4 regions of the Bradyrhizobium sp. I1.14.4 genome follow, and region 1 is predicted to be linked to each of the others. Evidence: predicted binding sites of a transcription regulator. Region 1 holds the regulator's gene; each other region holds the start of a gene.
The links. Region 1 encodes PhoB, which activates phosphate uptake and scavenging genes when phosphate is short. Its sites were predicted from a motif close to TGTCATNNANCTGTCAT; they were not measured.

Region 1 (4,169 bases):
TTCCCCAGGTTCCGCTTCCGGACGCGCCCCCGAAAGTCACGGTGCGCAACCTCAACTTCTATTATGGCGAGCACCACGCGCTGAAGAACATCAACCTGACGCTCGGCACCAACCGCGTCACGGCGTTCATCGGCCCGTCCGGTTGCGGCAAGTCGACCCTGCTGCGCATCTTCAACCGGATGTATGACCTCTATCCGGGCCAGCGCGCGGTCGGCCAGCTGATGCTGGACCAGACCAACATTCTCGATCCCAAGCTCGACCTCAATTTGCTGCGTGCGCGGGTCGGCATGGTGTTCCAGAAGCCGACGCCGTTCCCGATGACGATCTACGAGAATATCGCCTTCGGCATCCGCCTCTACGAGAAGATCTCGAAGTCCGAGATGGACGACAGGGTCGAGAAGGCGCTGCGCGGCGGCGCGCTGTGGAACGAGGTCAAGGACAAGCTGAACGCCTCCGGCCTCTCGCTCTCCGGCGGCCAGCAGCAGCGCCTGTGCATCGCGCGCACCGTCGCGGTGCGTCCCGAGGTGATCCTGTTCGACGAGCCGTGCTCGGCGCTCGACCCGATCTCGACCGCCAAGGTCGAGGAGCTGATCCAGGAACTGTCCGAGGACTACACGATCGCGATCGTCACCCACAACATGCAACAGGCGGCGCGCGTCTCCGACAAGACGGCCTTCATGTATCTCGGCGAGCTGATCGAATTCGACGACACCAACAAGATATTCACCTCACCGAGCGATCGGCGCACCCAGGACTACATCACCGGCCGGTTCGGCTGACCGGCGCATGATCCGGAAAAGTGGAAACCGGTTTTCCGATCAGATCATGCTAAATTGAGGACAACGAAATCATGATCCCCGGGATCATGATTGAGGGGAGACAAGCGATGGCTTCTGAACATACCGCCAAGGCATTCGATAGCGATCTGCAGGAGTTGACCCGCCTGGTCGCCGAGATGGGCGGCCTCGTCGAGCGGATGATCACCGAGTCGGTCGACGCGCTGATCCGTCGCGACGTCGCGCTGGGCAAGCGCGTGGTCGCCGCCGACATCGAGATCGACAATTTGCAGCGCCTCATCGAAGAGCGCGCGGTGCTGACGATCGCGCGCCGCCAGCCGATGGCGATCGACCTGCGCGAGATCGTCAGTGCGATGCGCGTGGCCACCGACCTCGAGCGGATCGGCGACCTCGCCAAGAACATGGGCAAGCGCGTCGCAGCACTGGAGAGCGACTTCCAGCCGCTGAAGCTGATCCGCGGCCTCGAGCACATGACCGACCTCGTGCTGTCGCAGGTCAAGTCGGTGCTCGACGCCTATGCCGCGCACGATCTGCCGGCTGCGATGAACGTCTGGAAGGGCGACGAGGAAGTCGATGCGATCTGCACCTCGCTGTTCCGCGAACTGCTCACCTACATGATGGAGGATCCGCGCAACATCTCGTTCTGCATCCATCTGATGTTCTGCGCCAAGAACATTGAGCGGATCGGCGATCACGCCACCAACATCGCCGAGACCGTGTTCTACATGATCGAGGGCCAGCAGATCACCGACAAGCGCCCGAAGGGCGACATGACCACTTTTGCCACCACGGTGCCGGGCAACTAGGGCATGATCCGCACGTGCGGAACCGGATTGTCCTCGCGACAAAAGGCTTTCGCGGGGACCTTGCTGAAGGAAGTAAGCGTTTCGGTTTGCGTCTGGGCAACGGATCACCACACAGAAAGAACTTAAACCGATGAGCGCACGCATTCTGGTAGTCGAAGACGAGGAAGCGCTGACGACGCTGTTGCGCTACAACCTCGATGCGGAAGGCTACGATGTCGAGACCGTGGGGCGCGGCGACGATGCCGACACAAGGCTGAAGGAGCGCATTCCCGACCTCGTGGTGCTCGACTGGATGCTGCCGGGCCTGTCCGGCATCGAGCTGTGCCGCCGCCTGCGGGCGCGGCCCGAGACCAAGCAGCTTCCGATCATCATGCTGACCGCGCGCGGCGAGGAGAGCGAGCGCGTGCGCGGGCTTGCCACCGGCGCCGACGACTACATCGTCAAGCCGTTCTCGGTACCAGAGCTGCTGGCGCGGGTGAAGGGCCTGTTGCGCCGCGCGAGCCCGGAGCGGCTTGCGACCGTGCTGACCTATGGCGACATCGAGCTGGACCGCGAGAAGCGCCGCGTGGCGCGCTCGGGCCGCCCGATCGATCTCGGGCCGACCGAGTATCGCCTGCTCGAATTCTTCCTCGAGCATCCCGGCCGCGTGTTCAGCCGCGAGCAACTGCTCGACAGCGTCTGGGGCCGCGACATCTATATCGATGAGCGCACCGTCGACGTGCATATCGGCCGCCTGCGCAAGCTGCTCAATCCGGGCCGCGAGCAGGATCCGATCCGCACCGTGCGCGGCGCCGGCTACGCGCTCGACGACCGGTTTGCAAAGGCCGAGCCGCAGCCGTAACGGCCCCAAACAATCGCAGTCTCCTGGCCCGGTATGCAATCGCACTCTGGGTCTGGACCCTTGGTTCCGTCATTGCTTCGTCGCTTCAGCGCAAATTGCTCTGCAATTTTGTCGCGAGCTCCCCGCAGTGACGGCATCAACAAAAAATCCCCGCTTTCGCGGGGATTTCTTTCGTGCAGTCCAGGCTTGTTTCCCGAGTGCTACTTGATTTGTGGCTTCGCCGACGGCCGGCGGCGGTCGGCGGCGGGCTGGTAGGCAACGCGCGAGTGATGCGCGCAATAGGGCAGGCCGGCGAGCGCCTTGCCGCCGCAGAAGAAGAATTCCGGGCTCGATGGATCGCCGACCGGCCAGTGGCAGGTGGCTTCGTTGAGCTCGAGCAGTGACAGCCGTTGGCTCATCGGCACCACATTATCGTAGGAGATCGGATCGGACTCCATCTCGACCTCGAAGGCGTGCGCGAGCGCCGTGTTGCCGCGCGAAACAGGGCGCGCCACCCGCATCATGTGCTGGGCGGGGCGGGCCTTGCGCTGCCGTGGCGCGGCCGTGGAGGGAGCCTTGGCGCGGCCGGAGAGGCCAAGCCGATGTACTTTGCCGATCACGGCGTTTCGCGTCACATTGCCAAGTTCCGCGGCGATCTGGCTGGCCGAGAGGCCGGATTCCCAGAGCTTCTTCAGCTGTTCGACGCGATCGTCGGACCAGGTCAATACAGTCATCGCATTCTTCCTTTCGCGGAGCGCCGGCCAGTCATTGGAGCGGGCGCTGCGAGCCAATCTGGATAAAAATCCCAGCGGCCAGAATCCCTTAGCCCTCGCCGGGCGCGGTCTTGCGCCCGAACGTTTACGTGAGACACGAAGGCTACTTAGAGGGTCCAGTACTGCCGCACGAGATGTCGTACCCGACAGGCCAAACGCTACAATATGGCGTGACTCTGGCGCAAGAGTCCGCGGCCGTGCGTCCACATGTTCCCACAAAGTTAAGCATTGCGGTGAGGCTTTTCCACCGCACCGGAATGCTCCGGATTGCGCTCGTTTCGCATTGCAGGAAGACCGGCAAAGGCCGGCTTCTGGCGATTGACAGTTACTGGCCGCAGCATAGAATGTTTGGCACGTGCCGCCCGCAAAGGCGGCACGTTTTGTTTTCCGAAGCTGGCTGTTGCTGCGCTGGCGTCAAGGCGCGCGGCAATTTGTTGGCTTCAAACCGTCAGTGAACGCCATGACCAACAGTGCCTCGTCGCATCTGCTCCCCGTCTTCGCCAGGGTCGATCTGGGCTTCGAGCGCGGTGAGGGCGCCTGGCTGATCGCAACCAACGGCGATCGCTATCTCGATTTCACCTCGGGCGTCGCGGTGAACGCGCTCGGGCATGCGCATCCGCATCTGGTCAAGGCGCTGCAGGAGCAGGCGACCAAGCTCTGGCACATGTCGAACCTGTTCAAGAGCCCGGACGGCGAGGTGCTCGCCGCGCGGCTGTGCGAGCAGAGCTTTGCCGACTTCGTGTTCTTCTGCAATTCCGGCGCGGAAGCGATGGAGGGCGTGATCAAGCTGGTCCGCCACTATCACTTCTCCAAGGGCCATCCCGAGCGCTACCGCATCATCACCTTCGAAGGCGCCTTCCACGGCCGCACGCTGGGTACGCTCGCTGCGACCGGTGCGGCGAAATATCTCGAAGGCTTCGGTCCGCCGATGGACGGCTTCGACCAGGTGCCGCATGGCGATATCGAGGCGGTG
Region 2 (4,169 bases), on a different contig from region 1:
ATTTCCTGCTCAATCTGGGCGGCATCAACTACTGGTGGGCGCTGATCATCGCGCCGATCGTGGTCGGGATCTTCGGCATGATTCTCGAACGCACCATGCTGCAATGGTTGACCGGGCTCGACCATCTCTACGGACTGCTCCTGACCTTCGGCATTGCGCTGATCATTCAGGGCGTGTTCCAGAACTATTTCGGCTCCTCCGGTCTGCCGTATTCGATCCCGGATCAGCTCAAGGGCGGCATGAATCTCGGCTTCATGTTCCTTCCGATCTATCGCGGCTGGGTCGTCATCTTCTCGCTCGCGGTGTGTCTTGCCACCTGGTTCCTGATCGAGAAGACCCAGCTCGGCGCCTATCTGCGCGCCGCCACCGAGAACCCGACGCTGGTGCGCGCTTTCGGTATCAACGTGCCGCGCATGATCACGCTGACCTACGGGCTCGGCGTCGGTCTCGCCGCGCTCGCCGGCGTGCTGTCGGCGCCGATCAACCAGGTCCGCCCGCTGATGGGCGCCGATCTCATCATCGTGGTGTTCGCGGTGGTCGTGATCGGCGGCATGGGCTCGATCATGGGCTCGATCATCACCGGCTTCGCGCTCGGCGTGATCGAGGGACTGACCAAGTATTTTTATCCCGAGGCCTCCAACACCGTGGTGTTTGTTCTGATGGTGCTGGTGTTGCTGGTGAAGCCAACGGGACTGACGGGACGGGCAGCCTGATATGTCAGCATTGACCGACGATACACTTCCGATGACGCCGCGCGCGATGCGCGATGAGATGATCGTGTTCGCCGTGATGGCGGCGTTGCTGGCGGTGGTGCCGTGGACGGGAATCTATCCCTTCTTCGTGATGCAGGCGCTGTGCTTTGCGCTGCTCGCCTGCGCCTTCAACCTGCTGATCGGCTTTGGCGGCCTGTTGTCGTTCGGCCACGCGATGTTCCTCGGCACCGCGGGCTACGTCTCGGCGCATGCGCTGAAGGTGTGGGGACTGCCGCCCGAGCTCGGCATCCTGGCCGGCATCGCTGCCGCGGCCTTGCTCGGTCTCATCACCGGCTTCATCTCGATCCGCCGCCAGGGCATCTATTTCTCGATGATCACGCTGGCGCTGTCGCAGCTGCTTTACTTCCTCTACCTGCAGGCGCCGTTCACCCATGGTGAAGACGGCATCCAGGGCATCCCGCAGGGGCACCTGTTCGGGATCTTCGACCTCTCGAAGCCGATGGTGCTTTACTACGTTGTGCTGGTCGGCTTCCTCGCCGGCTTCCTGCTGATCTACCGGACCATCAACTCGCCGTTCGGCGAGGTTTTGAAGTCGATCCGCGAGAACGAGCCGCGCGCGATCTCGCTCGGCTACAAGACCGACCAGTACAAGATGCTCGCCTACATCCTGTCGGGCACGCTGGCGGGCTTTGCCGGCTCGCTGAAGGTGTTCGTGGCGCAGAATGCCTCGCTCACCGATGTGCACTGGTCGATGTCCGGTGAAATCGTGCTGATGACGCTGGTCGGCGGCCTCGGCACAATCTTCGGCCCGGTGGTCGGCGCATTCGTGATCATCGCCATGCAGCAGTATCTCGCCGGCTTCGGCCAGTGGGTGACGGTGATCCAGGGCGTGATCTTCGTGGCCTGCGTGCTGCTGTTCCGGCGCGGCCTGGTTGGTGAGCTCGCTCACCTGCTGCGGCGGTCGCTGTAGGGCAGAGATCAGCGTTTTCGGCTGACATAGCGGTGGACGACCGCCCGTTCGGGCGGTCGATCCCGGTGTTTTCCCCGCCAGATGCTCTATGACAGTTCTGTGACAGTCGCTAAAAGGGCTGTCCCGGAACGATGGAACTGAGACATGCTGCGCTGGTTTCGCGCCTTTCTGCCGAAGGAAGAGCGGTTTTTCGACCTGTTCGCCCGCCACGCCCAGACCTCCGTGCGGTGCGCGTTGGCGCTGCAGGACATGCTGAAGGGCGGAGACGAGACCCCGGTCTTCTGCCAGCGCGTCAATCAGTTCGAGAACGACGCCGATAGCGTCACCCGTGAGGTCCTGACCGCGGTTCGTCGCACCTTCATCACCCCGTTCGACCGCGGCGATATCAAGAACCTGATCACCGCGATGGACGACGCGGTCGACCAGATGCAGGCGACCGCGAAGGCGGTGATGCTGTTCGAGGTGCGCGAATTCGAGCCGCCGATGCGCGAAATGGGCGGCCTGATCGTCGAGTGCGCCAACCTGGTCGGCCGCGCGCTGCCCTTGCTGCAGTCGATCGGCCCCAACGTCTCGATGCTGACCCAGATCACCGAGGAGCTGACCAAGCTCGAGGGCCGGGTCGACGATCTCCAGGATATCGGACTCAAGGAGCTGTTCCTGAAGCATCGCGACGCCAACACGATGGACTTCATTGTCGGCGCGGAGATCTACGATCACCTCGAGAAAGTGGCCGACCGCTTCGACGACGTCGCCAACGAGATCAACTCCATCGTGATTGAACAGGTCTGAGCATGATCCGGAAAAGTGTGCAGCGGTTTTCCATGCGACAAACGCGAAGCGTTTGCGCGGAGATCATGCTCAAAAAAGCCCAATAAAGCGGGGCCATCACGTGGACGCCACGCTGGGTCTTCCGGTTCTGACCATTCTGATCGCGGTCGCGCTGCTGTTCGACTTCCTGAACGGCCTGCACGATGCCGCGAACTCGATTGCGACCATCGTCTCGACCCGCGTGCTGCGGCCGCAATACGCGGTGTTCTGGGCGGCCTTCTTCAACTTCGTCGCCTTCCTGGTGTTCGGCCTGCACGTCGCCAACACGATCGGCACCGGGATCATCGATCCGTCGGTGGTGGACGCGACCGTGATCTTCGCCGCGCTGGTCGGCGCGATCGTCTGGAACGTGATCACCTGGGCGCTGGGGATTCCCTCGTCGAGCTCGCACGCGCTGATCGGCGGTCTGGTCGGTGCCGGCATGGCGAAGGCGGGCATCTCGGCGGCGGTGTGGAGCGGGCTCACCAAGACCTTGCTCGCGATCGTGCTGTCGCCGCTGGTCGGCTTCCTGCTGGCGCTGGTGCTGGTTGCGATCGTGTCCTGGCTTTCGGTGCGCTCGACGCCGTTCGCGGTCGATCGCGCCTTCCGGATCCTGCAATTCGCCTCGGCATCACTCTATTCGCTCGGCCATGGCGGCAATGACGCACAGAAGACCATGGGCATCATCGCCGTGCTGCTCTACTCGCAGGGCCATCTCGGCGACAAATTCGAGATTCCGTTCTGGGTCGTGCTGGCCTGCCAGAGCGCAATGGCGCTGGGCACCCTGATGGGCGGCTGGCGGATCGTCCGCACCATGGGACTGCGGATCACCAAGCTGACGCCGATGCAGGGCTTCTGCGCCGAGACCGGCGGCGCCGTAACTCTGTTCATGGCGACCTATCTCGGGGTTCCCGTGTCGACCACGCACACCATCACCGGCGCCATCGTCGGCGTCGGTGCGGCACGGCGGCTCTCCGCCGTGCGCTGGAGTGTGGCGAGCTCGATCGTCTACGCCTGGGTCATCACGATCCCGGCGTCTGCGGCAGTCGCCGCGCTGACCTATTGGGCGGTGCAGATCCTGAAGTGATTACCCGACGAGCTTTAGCCCGACGATGCCGGAAACGATCAGCCCGATGCTGGCAAGCCGCATCGCAGTCGCCGGTTCGCCGAGCAGGATGATGCCGAGCGCCGCGGTGCCCACCGCGCCGATCCCGGTCCAGACCGCATAGGCGGTTCCAATTGGCAGCGTCTTCAGCGCGATGCCGAGCAGGATCACGCTGCCGGCCATCGCCGCCAGCGTCAGCACCGACGGCACCAGCCGCGAGAAACCCTCGGTATATTTCAGCCCGATCGCCCAGCCGATCTCGAGCAGACCAGCGGTGAACAGAATGGTCCAAGCCATAACGAACCCTCCAGATAAGGCAGGGTCGTCCCCGCGGCTGACAATGTGAGGAGAAGGTCGTCCTTCCTGCACTTATATGGGGATGGTGCGGCCATTCCGCATTGCGACAAAACGCCCTTGATTGCGCCCGTTTTCCCTGCCAAACGCTGCCCCGCCATGTCCGACATCTCAGTTTCAGCCGAATCGTCGTCCCGCTCGCCGCTTTCAGAGGAAGTGGCGCGCCGGCGCACCTTTGCGATCATCTCACACCCGGACGCCGGCAAGACCACGCTGACGG
Region 3 (4,169 bases), on a different contig from region 1:
TGGGTGCGGTGACCACCGACCAGTCCGCCGCCGTCGCCAAGTTTGGCAACGCCTATCTGACGCAGTTCGGCTACGCGATGTTCGTGAGCCCGCTGAAGTGGCTGTTTATCCTCGCCCCTCTGGCGATGGTGTTCGTCATCTCGGCCGGCATCAACCGCCTGCAGCCCGCGACCGCCCAGCTGCTGTTCTGGGTGTTCTCGGCGCTGATGGGCTTGTCGCTGTCGTCGATCTTCCTGGTGTACACGCACACCTCGATCGTGCGCGTGTTCTTCATCACCGCGGCGACGTTCGGTGCGCTGAGCCTCTACGGCTACACCACCAAGCGTGACATGAGCGGCATGGGCTCGTTCCTGTTCATGGGCCTGATCGGCATCATCATCGCGAGCCTGGTCAACCTGTTCCTGGCGAGCTCGGCGCTGCAGTTCATCGTGTCGGTGGTCGGCGTGCTGGTATTCGCGGGCCTCACCGCCTGGGACACCCAGCGGCTGAAGAACGACTACATCTACGGCTACGCCTCGCAGGGCGGCGTGATGGCAGAGCGTGCGGCGATCACTGGTGCGCTGTCGCTCTACCTGAACTTCATCAACCTGTTCACGCTGCTCCTGCAGCTGCTCGGCCAGCGCGACTAAGCGCCTCGAGCCAGCCGATTGATCCAAGCCCCGGCCATGCGGCCGGGGCTTTTCTTTTGCGCGAGGCAAAAATACTGTCGCCCGATGTCCAATCCTGCTCTGTCCGATGCGGAAATCAGGCCTGCGGCCGAGGCGGACCTGCCTGCCGTCACCGCGATCTATGAGCATGCGGTGCGCTTCGGCACCGCGACCTTCGAGCTGATCCCGCCCGATCTCGCCGAGATGACACGCCGCTACCGGGCGCTGATGGATGACGGCTTCCCCTATTTCATCGCGGTGCTCGACAGCCGCGTCGCCGGCTATGCCTATGCCGGCCCCTACCGGCCGCGGCCGGCCTATCGCTTCACGGTCGAGAACTCGGTCTATCTGGACCCCACGGTGCATCGCCGCGGCATCGGCCTCAAGCTGATGGACCGCCTGATCGCCGAATGCGACGCGCGCGGCTTCCGGCAGATGATCGCCGTGATCGGGGACTCGGCCAATACCGGCTCGATCGGGCTGCACCGCCGCTGCGGTTTCGAGCTGATCGGGACCCACCCGAATGTCGGCCTGAAATTCGGCCGCTGGCTCGACACCGTAATGATGCAGCGCGCGCTCGGCGATGGCGGCGCGACGGTGCCGGCGGACTAAAGCGCGATGAGGTCTGGTTGAATCGCCATCGCGCTTTAGCTCCTTGTTTGAGCATGATCTTTTCGGAAAACCGCTTCGCACTTTTCCGGATCATGCTTTAGAACGATGACCGCTATGCTCTGTTGAGTTTGCCGCGCCTACACCAGCGACAGCTTGCGGTCGATCACGAACAGCACGCGTTCGAGTTCATGGCCGCGGCGCAGGATCAGGCCGGTCGCGGAGATCACGCTGTACATGCCCTGCTTGCGCGCAAGCCGGGGATCCTTCTCGATCCGGTAGATCGGCATTTCGGAGGCGCGCCGGAACACGGAGAACACGGCACGGTCCTTCAGGAAGTCGATCGCATAGTCGCGCCACTCACCGTCGGCGACCATACGGCCGTAGAGATTGAGAATGCGGTTGAGCTCAAGTCGATTGAAGGTCACGCGGTTGGGCTGCGGGATCGCGGCGGCGGGGCGCGCCGCGGCGCGGCTCCCGCTCGGATCAGTGTCCTCCGAGATCAAACTCATCGAGCGCCTCCTGTCATCTCGGTGTCGGTTCCGAAGGCCGGTGCCCCCACTTCGGGATCGTCACGAGAGTGACATGATTGCGCTAAGCGACGGAGCCTGCAAGGGGCCTTCGCAATGCAAACGGGCCTTAGCCACGGTCAGGCGCGGCGGATTGTCCGGAAAACCGAAGAGTCACGGGAACGTTAGCGGAATCATATTGCTGCCCCACTTCCGCCCATCGCCCGCCCCGCTGCCCTGCGAAAAGAAAACACTGCGTTGGCCCGGTCCTTTCGGTTCCGGATTCCTCAGCCCCCAGCCCCCCGGGGCCGTCGGGATCGGGCCTGTTCGCAGGGGAGTCAAATCCCAACACTGGGCCAACGAAAGTTGGTCCTTTTTGTTTTTGGGACCGGCTCAATAACGCGCGATCGCGACGCGCGCGCGAAGCTCAGCGCCTTCCCTTCAGCAAATCACTGATGCGCGTTTGCTGCCGGGTCTACCCGCGCAATGACCTGTGTGCGGCCCAACGACGCGACTGACGGCAGGCTTGCGCAGCAACGCGCTAGAGCGTTTTCGAGCGGAGTGGACGCCGGTTCGCGTGAAGAAAACGCGTCAATACAAGAATCCAGAGCTTCGGTTCTGAATCAATCAGAACCGAAAATGCTCTAGTGAAGCGAGGTAAATGCGGCGCCGAGCATCGGGCCCGGCTTATCGCGATTGCCGTCCTGGACGTAGACCGCCGCAGCATCGACGCCATCGCGCGTGATGTTCTCGAGCGGCACGGTCCAGTTCCCGGACGAGCCGTTCCAGTCGCCGACCTTCAGGAGATTGCGCACCACATTGTGGTAGGTGATCTCGCGGCCGCGGTTCTCGCCGCGCGCGATCGAGATCGGCACCGACTTCGAGATCGAGCAGATCCAAACTTCGCCGCGCGACACCGTGGGCGACTTCGATGCGGCGACCGAAACATTGATCTGCTTGCCGCTCAGCGTCATCGTTACCGGCACCGACATCACGCTGCCGCTCATCTCGGTGTCCCTGATGGCACCCTCGATGCTGGCGCGGTCACTGCCGATCACATGCGCGGAGCCGTTGATCACGGCCTGCGGCGTGTAGACGTCGCGATCGCCGCGCATATGCGAGTACGCCTTCTGGCGCGCGCTGAAGCGGGAATCGGCCAGCGTGTCCTTCCAGCCGAGATAGTCCCAATAGTCGATCGGCATGCTCAGCGCGATGACGTTGGGATCCTTTGCGAGATCACCGATGATCTTGTCCGCGGGCGGACAGGACGAGCAGCCCTGCGAGGTGAAGAGTTCGACGACGGCACGCGGATCGGCGTGAGCAGGGCGGATGATCGCGACGATCGCGCAGATACCAAGAGCGCTGGACCATCGCGAGATACAGTTATAGGCCATCATCGCTGTCATACTGCGAACCAGTCGTGATGATTTCCATCCGTATTTGTACGGAGCATGAAGTTGTCCCTTGAACTTGCGTGCCCCAGAACGCCAGAAGGCGGCCTTGTCATAGGCCGCCTTCTTTTTAGCCGCTACTCACTAAGCAGTGAGGCACCGATCACAAATCCGCGTTAGGCCGCGAGTTTGCGCAGCACGTAGTGCAGGATGCCGCCGTTGCGATAGTAATCGAGCTCGTCCAGCGTATCGATGCGGCAGAGCAGCGGGACTTCCCGCTTGCCGCCCTCAGCGGAGACGATTTCCGCAGTCAGCGTCTGACGCGGCTTCAAATCGCCCTGCAGCCCGCGGATCGTGACCTTCTCGTCGCCCTTGAGGCCGAGCGAGGACCACGACGTGCCGTCCTGGAAGGTGAGCGGAAGCACGCCCATGCCGACCAGGTTGGAGCGATGGATGCGCTCGAAGCTCTGGCAGATCACCGCACGCACCCCAAGCAGGCGGGTGCCCTTCGCGGCCCAGTCGCGCGACGAGCCGTTGCCATATTCGGCGCCGGCGAACACCACCAGCGGGACGCTCTCCTGCTGGTACTTCATCGCGGCGTCGTAGATCGACATCTGCTCGCCGTCGGGCCAGTGCTTGGTCAGACCGCCTTCCGGAATATTGCCGTCGGCGCCCTTCAGCATGAAGTTCTTGATGCGGATGTTGGCGAAGGTGCCGCGCATCATCACTTCATGGTTGCCGCGCCGCGTGCCGTACTGGTTGAAGTCGGCGGGGCGCACCTGGTGCTCGCTGAGGAACTTGCCGGCGGGCGAGGTCAGCTTGATCGAACCGGCCGGCGAGATGTGGTCGGTGGTGATCTTGTCGCCAAACATCGCGAGGATCCGGGCGTCGACCACATCGACGATCGGCTCCGGCTGCTTCTTCATGCCTTCGAAGTAGGGCGGGTTCTGCACATAGGTCGAGCCCATGTTCCAGCGATAGGTCTCGCTTTCCGTGGTCTTGATCTTGCGCCA
Region 4 (4,169 bases), on a different contig from region 1:
GACGTCTTCGGCGAAGAACTCGACCTCGACCTCGCCGAAGCGGATCTCGCCGGCAAAGGGATGATTGCGGCCGTAGCCGCGCTGTGTCGAATAGCCGAGCGCAAGCAGAAAGCCCTCGTCGCCGCGCGCCAGATTCTGCAGCCGCAGATCACGATCGGCCGGAAAGCTCAGCGGCTCGCGCGTGAGGTCGCCCACCGGGGCATCGGCGTCGGCCTGCGGCGACGATTCGATCAAGCCGTCGCGGCCGAGAATGTCGGTGACCCGCGGAGTTGCCGCCTGCGCGGCTTCCGCGGTCTCCGGCTGCTCCGGCACAAAACCTTCCGCGAGCTGCGGATCGAGCAGGCGATGGGTGTAGTCGAAGGTCGGGCCCAGGATCTGGCCGCCCGGAACGTCCTTGAAAGTCGAGGAGATGCGCCGCCGCACCTGCATCTCGCCGGTATTGACCGGCTCGGTGGCGCCGAAGCGCGGCAACGTGGCGCGGAACGCACGCGCCAGAAAGATCGCCTCGATCATGTCGCCACGCGCCTGCTTGATCGCAAGCGCCGCGAGCTCGCGGTCGTAGAGCGAGCCTTCGGTCATCACGCGATCGACACCAAGCGAGAGCTGCTCGGAGATCTGCGCCAGCGTCACTTCGGGCACATCGCGATCACCGCGCCGCTCATGCGCGAGCAAACGATGGGCGTTCTCGATGGCGCGCTCGCCTCCCTTGACGGCTACATACATCGCTCACACTCCGCTTGCGATCAGCCGCGTGCTGCGCGGGATCGCGACAATGGTGTCGTCATGGACCAGCACGACATCGATGCCGCGGGGGAACAGGGCTTCGTTGATCGAAAGCCGCTGAAACAGGTCGCGCGGCTTGATCATCGCCTGCAACAGCGCGCTGCCGTCGATGCCGGGCCCCTTCAACTCGAAGGCCGGGCCCTGCGTCAGGCTGTCGACCTGCAGGATCAGCGTGGTCGAACGATCCGGATATTCGCTGCTGCCGAACGCGAAGCGCTCTAGCGCGGGCAGGTTGGCGGCGTCGCCGATCAGCGCGAAGCTCGCGATCGCGGAATCCCCGATCACCGGCGCGCTGGCATGAAACTTCAGCCAGCGGGCAACGTCAGGCGTAGCCGACATCGCGGCATCGAGCCAGATCGGCGTGTCATGATCGAACAGCGTCAGCGCAATCGCGGCCGAGCCGCGCATCATGCCAGCGGCCGTTCCGACGCTCGCGGCGACGCGCTGCACGCTGCCCGGGCGCGCCATCGCGTCCATCACGGAACGGAACGTTGATTGCGCAGACAGCACCTTGTCGGCAAAGCCTGCGGGCATTTCGGCAATCGTCGTCATTGCATCATCCCTCACCGCGCACCATCGTGTAGAAATCAACCCGCGTCGCCGCGGTCTCCGCGGCCTTGCGGCTGCGCTCGGCATTCATGGCGACACGCAACGGCGCGATAACTTTCGCCTCCATTTCGCCGGACAAGTCCGCCGACTGCACCATGGCGTCGCACAGCGCCATCATCTGCGCCTTCTGCGTATCGCGGCCGAGGGTGTAGCCGAAGCCGACCTCGCCGGTCGCAAGCCGTACCGCCGCGCGCGACACTGTCGCCTCGCCGAGATTGAACGGCGCGCCGTCGCCGCCGATCCGTCCGCGCACCATCACAAGGCCGTTTTCCGGCTCGCGCAGGTTCTCGTGCGTGGGCACCGCGATCGCCGCCAGCCTGCCGGCGATGTCGGCAGCGGCGGAGTGCGCCAGCACCGTCATCGCGGCCTTGCGCTGGGCCTGTCTGCTGTTTGGTCCGGTCGAACTCATGAGCAACCTTTGGCAACCTTGCTTGCATCAAGTTGTCTATGATAGTAGACAACTTGATAGCGGAGCGCCATGACCGTTTCGTGACAAACCGAAGATTTCTGGTATCACCGCGCCATGAGCATGCAGGAAAGTTCCGGCGTCGCCTTGTGGCGGCAGGTCGCCGACGGCATCGAGCGCGGCATCGCTGACGGCCGCTTTGCCGCGGGCGAAAAGCTGCCGGGCGAGATGGAGATCGCCGAGACTTACCGGGTCAACCGCCACACCGTGCGGCGGGCGCTCGCCGCATTGGCCGAGCGCGGCCTGGTGCGCGCCGAGCGCGGCAGCGGCACCTATGTCGAAGCGCGGCGCCTCGCCTATCCCCTGCGCTCGCGCACCCGGTTTTCGGAGATCGTCGGCGCCGGCGGCCATGAGCCGCGCGGCCAGCTGATCGATGCAAGCAGCGACACCGCCAATCGCGAGATCGCGCGTGAACTCGGCCTCAAGATTGGCGCGCCGCTGATCCGGATCGAAGCGGTACGCCTCGCCGACCGGACGCCGATCTGCGTCTCCACCACCTGGCTGTCGGCCGAGCGGTTTCCCGATGCCGGCAGTGTGTTTGCCGACGTTCGCTCGATGACGAAGCTGCTCGGGCATTACGGTGTCAAGGATTACCACCGCTCCTCGACCCGGATCACCGCGGCGATCGTCGATGCGACCGATGCCGCGCGGCTCGATCTGCCGCTGGGACGGCCGGTGCTTGTGGTCGACGCAACCGACGTCGATATGCTGGACCAGCCGCTGGTGACCAAGCGCTCGCGCTTTGCCGCGGAGCGCGTGGAGTTTCTCGTCGAGAACGGCTGACGGTCCCTCGCGCCTTCTCGCGCGAGGCGGCTTCTAGACCACGGCGCGCTGGCCGATGATGGCAAAGCGCAGCTTGCTCGAGATGAAGTCGATCGCGGCGACCGCGATCAGGATCATCAGGATCAGGAACGATACCTTCTGCCATTCCAGCACGCGGATCTGCTCGGCAAGCTGCAGCCCGATGCCGCCTGCACCGACGATGCCGATGATGGTGGCCGAACGCGTGTTCGACTCGATGAAGTAGAGCACCTGCCCGGCAATGACGGGCAGCACCTGTGGCAGCAGGCCGAAGCGGATTTCGTGCAGCGCGTTGCCGCCGGAGGCACGGATACCCTCGACCTGCTTGCGGTCCGCCGCTTCGATCGCCTCGGAGAACAGCTTTCCGAACGCCCCGAAGTCGGAGACCATGATCGCGAGCACGCCGGCGAACGGGCCGAGGCCGACGACGTTGATCCAGACCAGCGCCCAGATCAGCGTATCGACGCCGCGGATCGAATCCAGGAAGCGGCGCACCGGAAAGCGGATCAGGTTCGAAGGAATGATGTTGCGCGCCGCCAGCAGGCTGACCGGCAGCGCGAACAGCGCGGCAAGCGTGGTGCCGAGCAGCGCGATCGACAACGTCTCGCCGAGCGCCTGCATGTAGAGCGGGAAGGACGAGCCGGGATTCGGCGGGATCATCATCATGGTGATCCAACCGAGCTGGCTCATCCCAGTGATCAGCTTCGTCGGCGAGAAGTCGAGATCGACCAAGCCATAGACGAAGATTGCGAGCGCCGTCACGATCATGGCCGGCAGCGCCAGCCGTGCCGACGCGGGACGTTCGAACACGCCCGGGTATTTGGCGCGCAATTTCGCGCTGTCCGGCTTCGGCATCTGGCTCATCGGCGTGCCTCCTTGCCGAACAGGCGGCCGCGCAGCCAGCCGGTCGAGATGTCGATGATGAAGACGGTGATGATGATGGTGACGAGGATGGCGCTGACGTCGGAATAGTAGAACTTGCGGATTGCGACCACAAGCTCCTGGCCGATACCGCCGGCACCGACGAAGCCCATCACGGAGGCCTCGCGGACGTTGATCTCGAACCGCAGGAGCGCATAGCTGGCGTAGCCGGCCGAGACCTGCGGCAGTATGGCAAAGCGCATGCAGGACAGCCAGCTCGCGCCTGTGGAGCGGACGCCCTCGACCGGCTTCATGTCGGCATTCTCGACGATCTCGGCGAACAGCTTACCGAGCGCCCCCGTCGTATGGATCGCAATCGCCAGCACGCCGGCCATCGGCCCGAGGCCGAACGCGATCACGAAGATCAGCGCGAACACGATGCCGGGCACCGTGCGGGCGAACTCCAGCAGGCGACGGATGATAAAGCGTACCCACGGTCCTGGCGAGGTATTCTGGGCGGCGAAGAAATTCAGCGCAAAGGCGAACACAGCGCCGGTCAGCGTGCCGACATAGCTGATCAGGAGGGTCTCACCGAGCAGCCGCAGCCATTTCTTCAGGCCCCAGAACCATTCCACCGGATCGGTCCAGA

Region 2: the regulator PhoB is predicted to act here: its motif matches at 1,772-1,788, upstream of ABIB78_RS05250 (DUF47 domain-containing protein).
Region 3: the regulator PhoB is predicted to act here: its motif matches at 1,780-1,796, upstream of ABIB78_RS27455 (DUF2794 domain-containing protein).
Region 4: the regulator PhoB is predicted to act here: its motif matches at 1,871-1,887, upstream of phnF (phosphonate metabolism transcriptional regulator PhnF).

What each region holds. Positions count from the first base shown of each region.
Region 1 is NZ_JBNDLA010000011.1:57,113-61,281, reverse strand. Features, by position in the region: gene pstB (phosphate ABC transporter ATP-binding protein PstB) at 1-779, shown strand, start outside; gene phoU (phosphate signaling complex protein PhoU) at 887-1,603, shown strand; gene phoB (phosphate regulon transcriptional regulator PhoB) at 1,734-2,444, shown strand; gene ABIB78_RS22375 (GcrA family cell cycle regulator) at 2,645-3,157, opposite strand; gene ABIB78_RS22370 (aspartate aminotransferase family protein) at 3,657-4,169, shown strand, end outside.
Region 2 is NZ_JBNDLA010000002.1:315,278-319,446, forward strand. Features, by position in the region: gene ABIB78_RS05240 (branched-chain amino acid ABC transporter permease) at 1-713, shown strand, start outside; gene ABIB78_RS05245 (branched-chain amino acid ABC transporter permease) at 715-1,683, shown strand; gene ABIB78_RS05250 (DUF47 domain-containing protein) at 1,828-2,472, shown strand; gene ABIB78_RS05255 (inorganic phosphate transporter) at 2,573-3,577, shown strand; gene sugE (quaternary ammonium compound efflux SMR transporter SugE) at 3,578-3,892, opposite strand; gene ABIB78_RS05265 (peptide chain release factor 3) at 4,049-4,169, shown strand, end outside.
Region 3 is NZ_JBNDLA010000017.1:89,213-93,381, forward strand. Features, by position in the region: gene ABIB78_RS27445 (Bax inhibitor-1/YccA family protein) at 1-629, shown strand, start outside; gene ABIB78_RS27450 (N-acetyltransferase family protein) at 729-1,259, shown strand; gene ABIB78_RS27455 (DUF2794 domain-containing protein) at 1,397-1,768, opposite strand; gene ABIB78_RS27460 (DUF1223 domain-containing protein) at 2,410-3,171, opposite strand; gene acnA (aconitate hydratase AcnA) at 3,333-4,169, opposite strand, start outside.
Region 4 is NZ_JBNDLA010000012.1:123,980-128,148, reverse strand. Features, by position in the region: gene ABIB78_RS23760 (carbon-phosphorus lyase complex subunit PhnI) at 1-723, opposite strand, end outside; gene phnH (phosphonate C-P lyase system protein PhnH) at 727-1,335, opposite strand; gene phnG (phosphonate C-P lyase system protein PhnG) at 1,340-1,801, opposite strand; gene phnF (phosphonate metabolism transcriptional regulator PhnF) at 1,916-2,641, shown strand; gene phnE (phosphonate ABC transporter, permease protein PhnE) at 2,675-3,523, opposite strand; gene phnE (phosphonate ABC transporter, permease protein PhnE) at 3,520-4,169, opposite strand, start outside.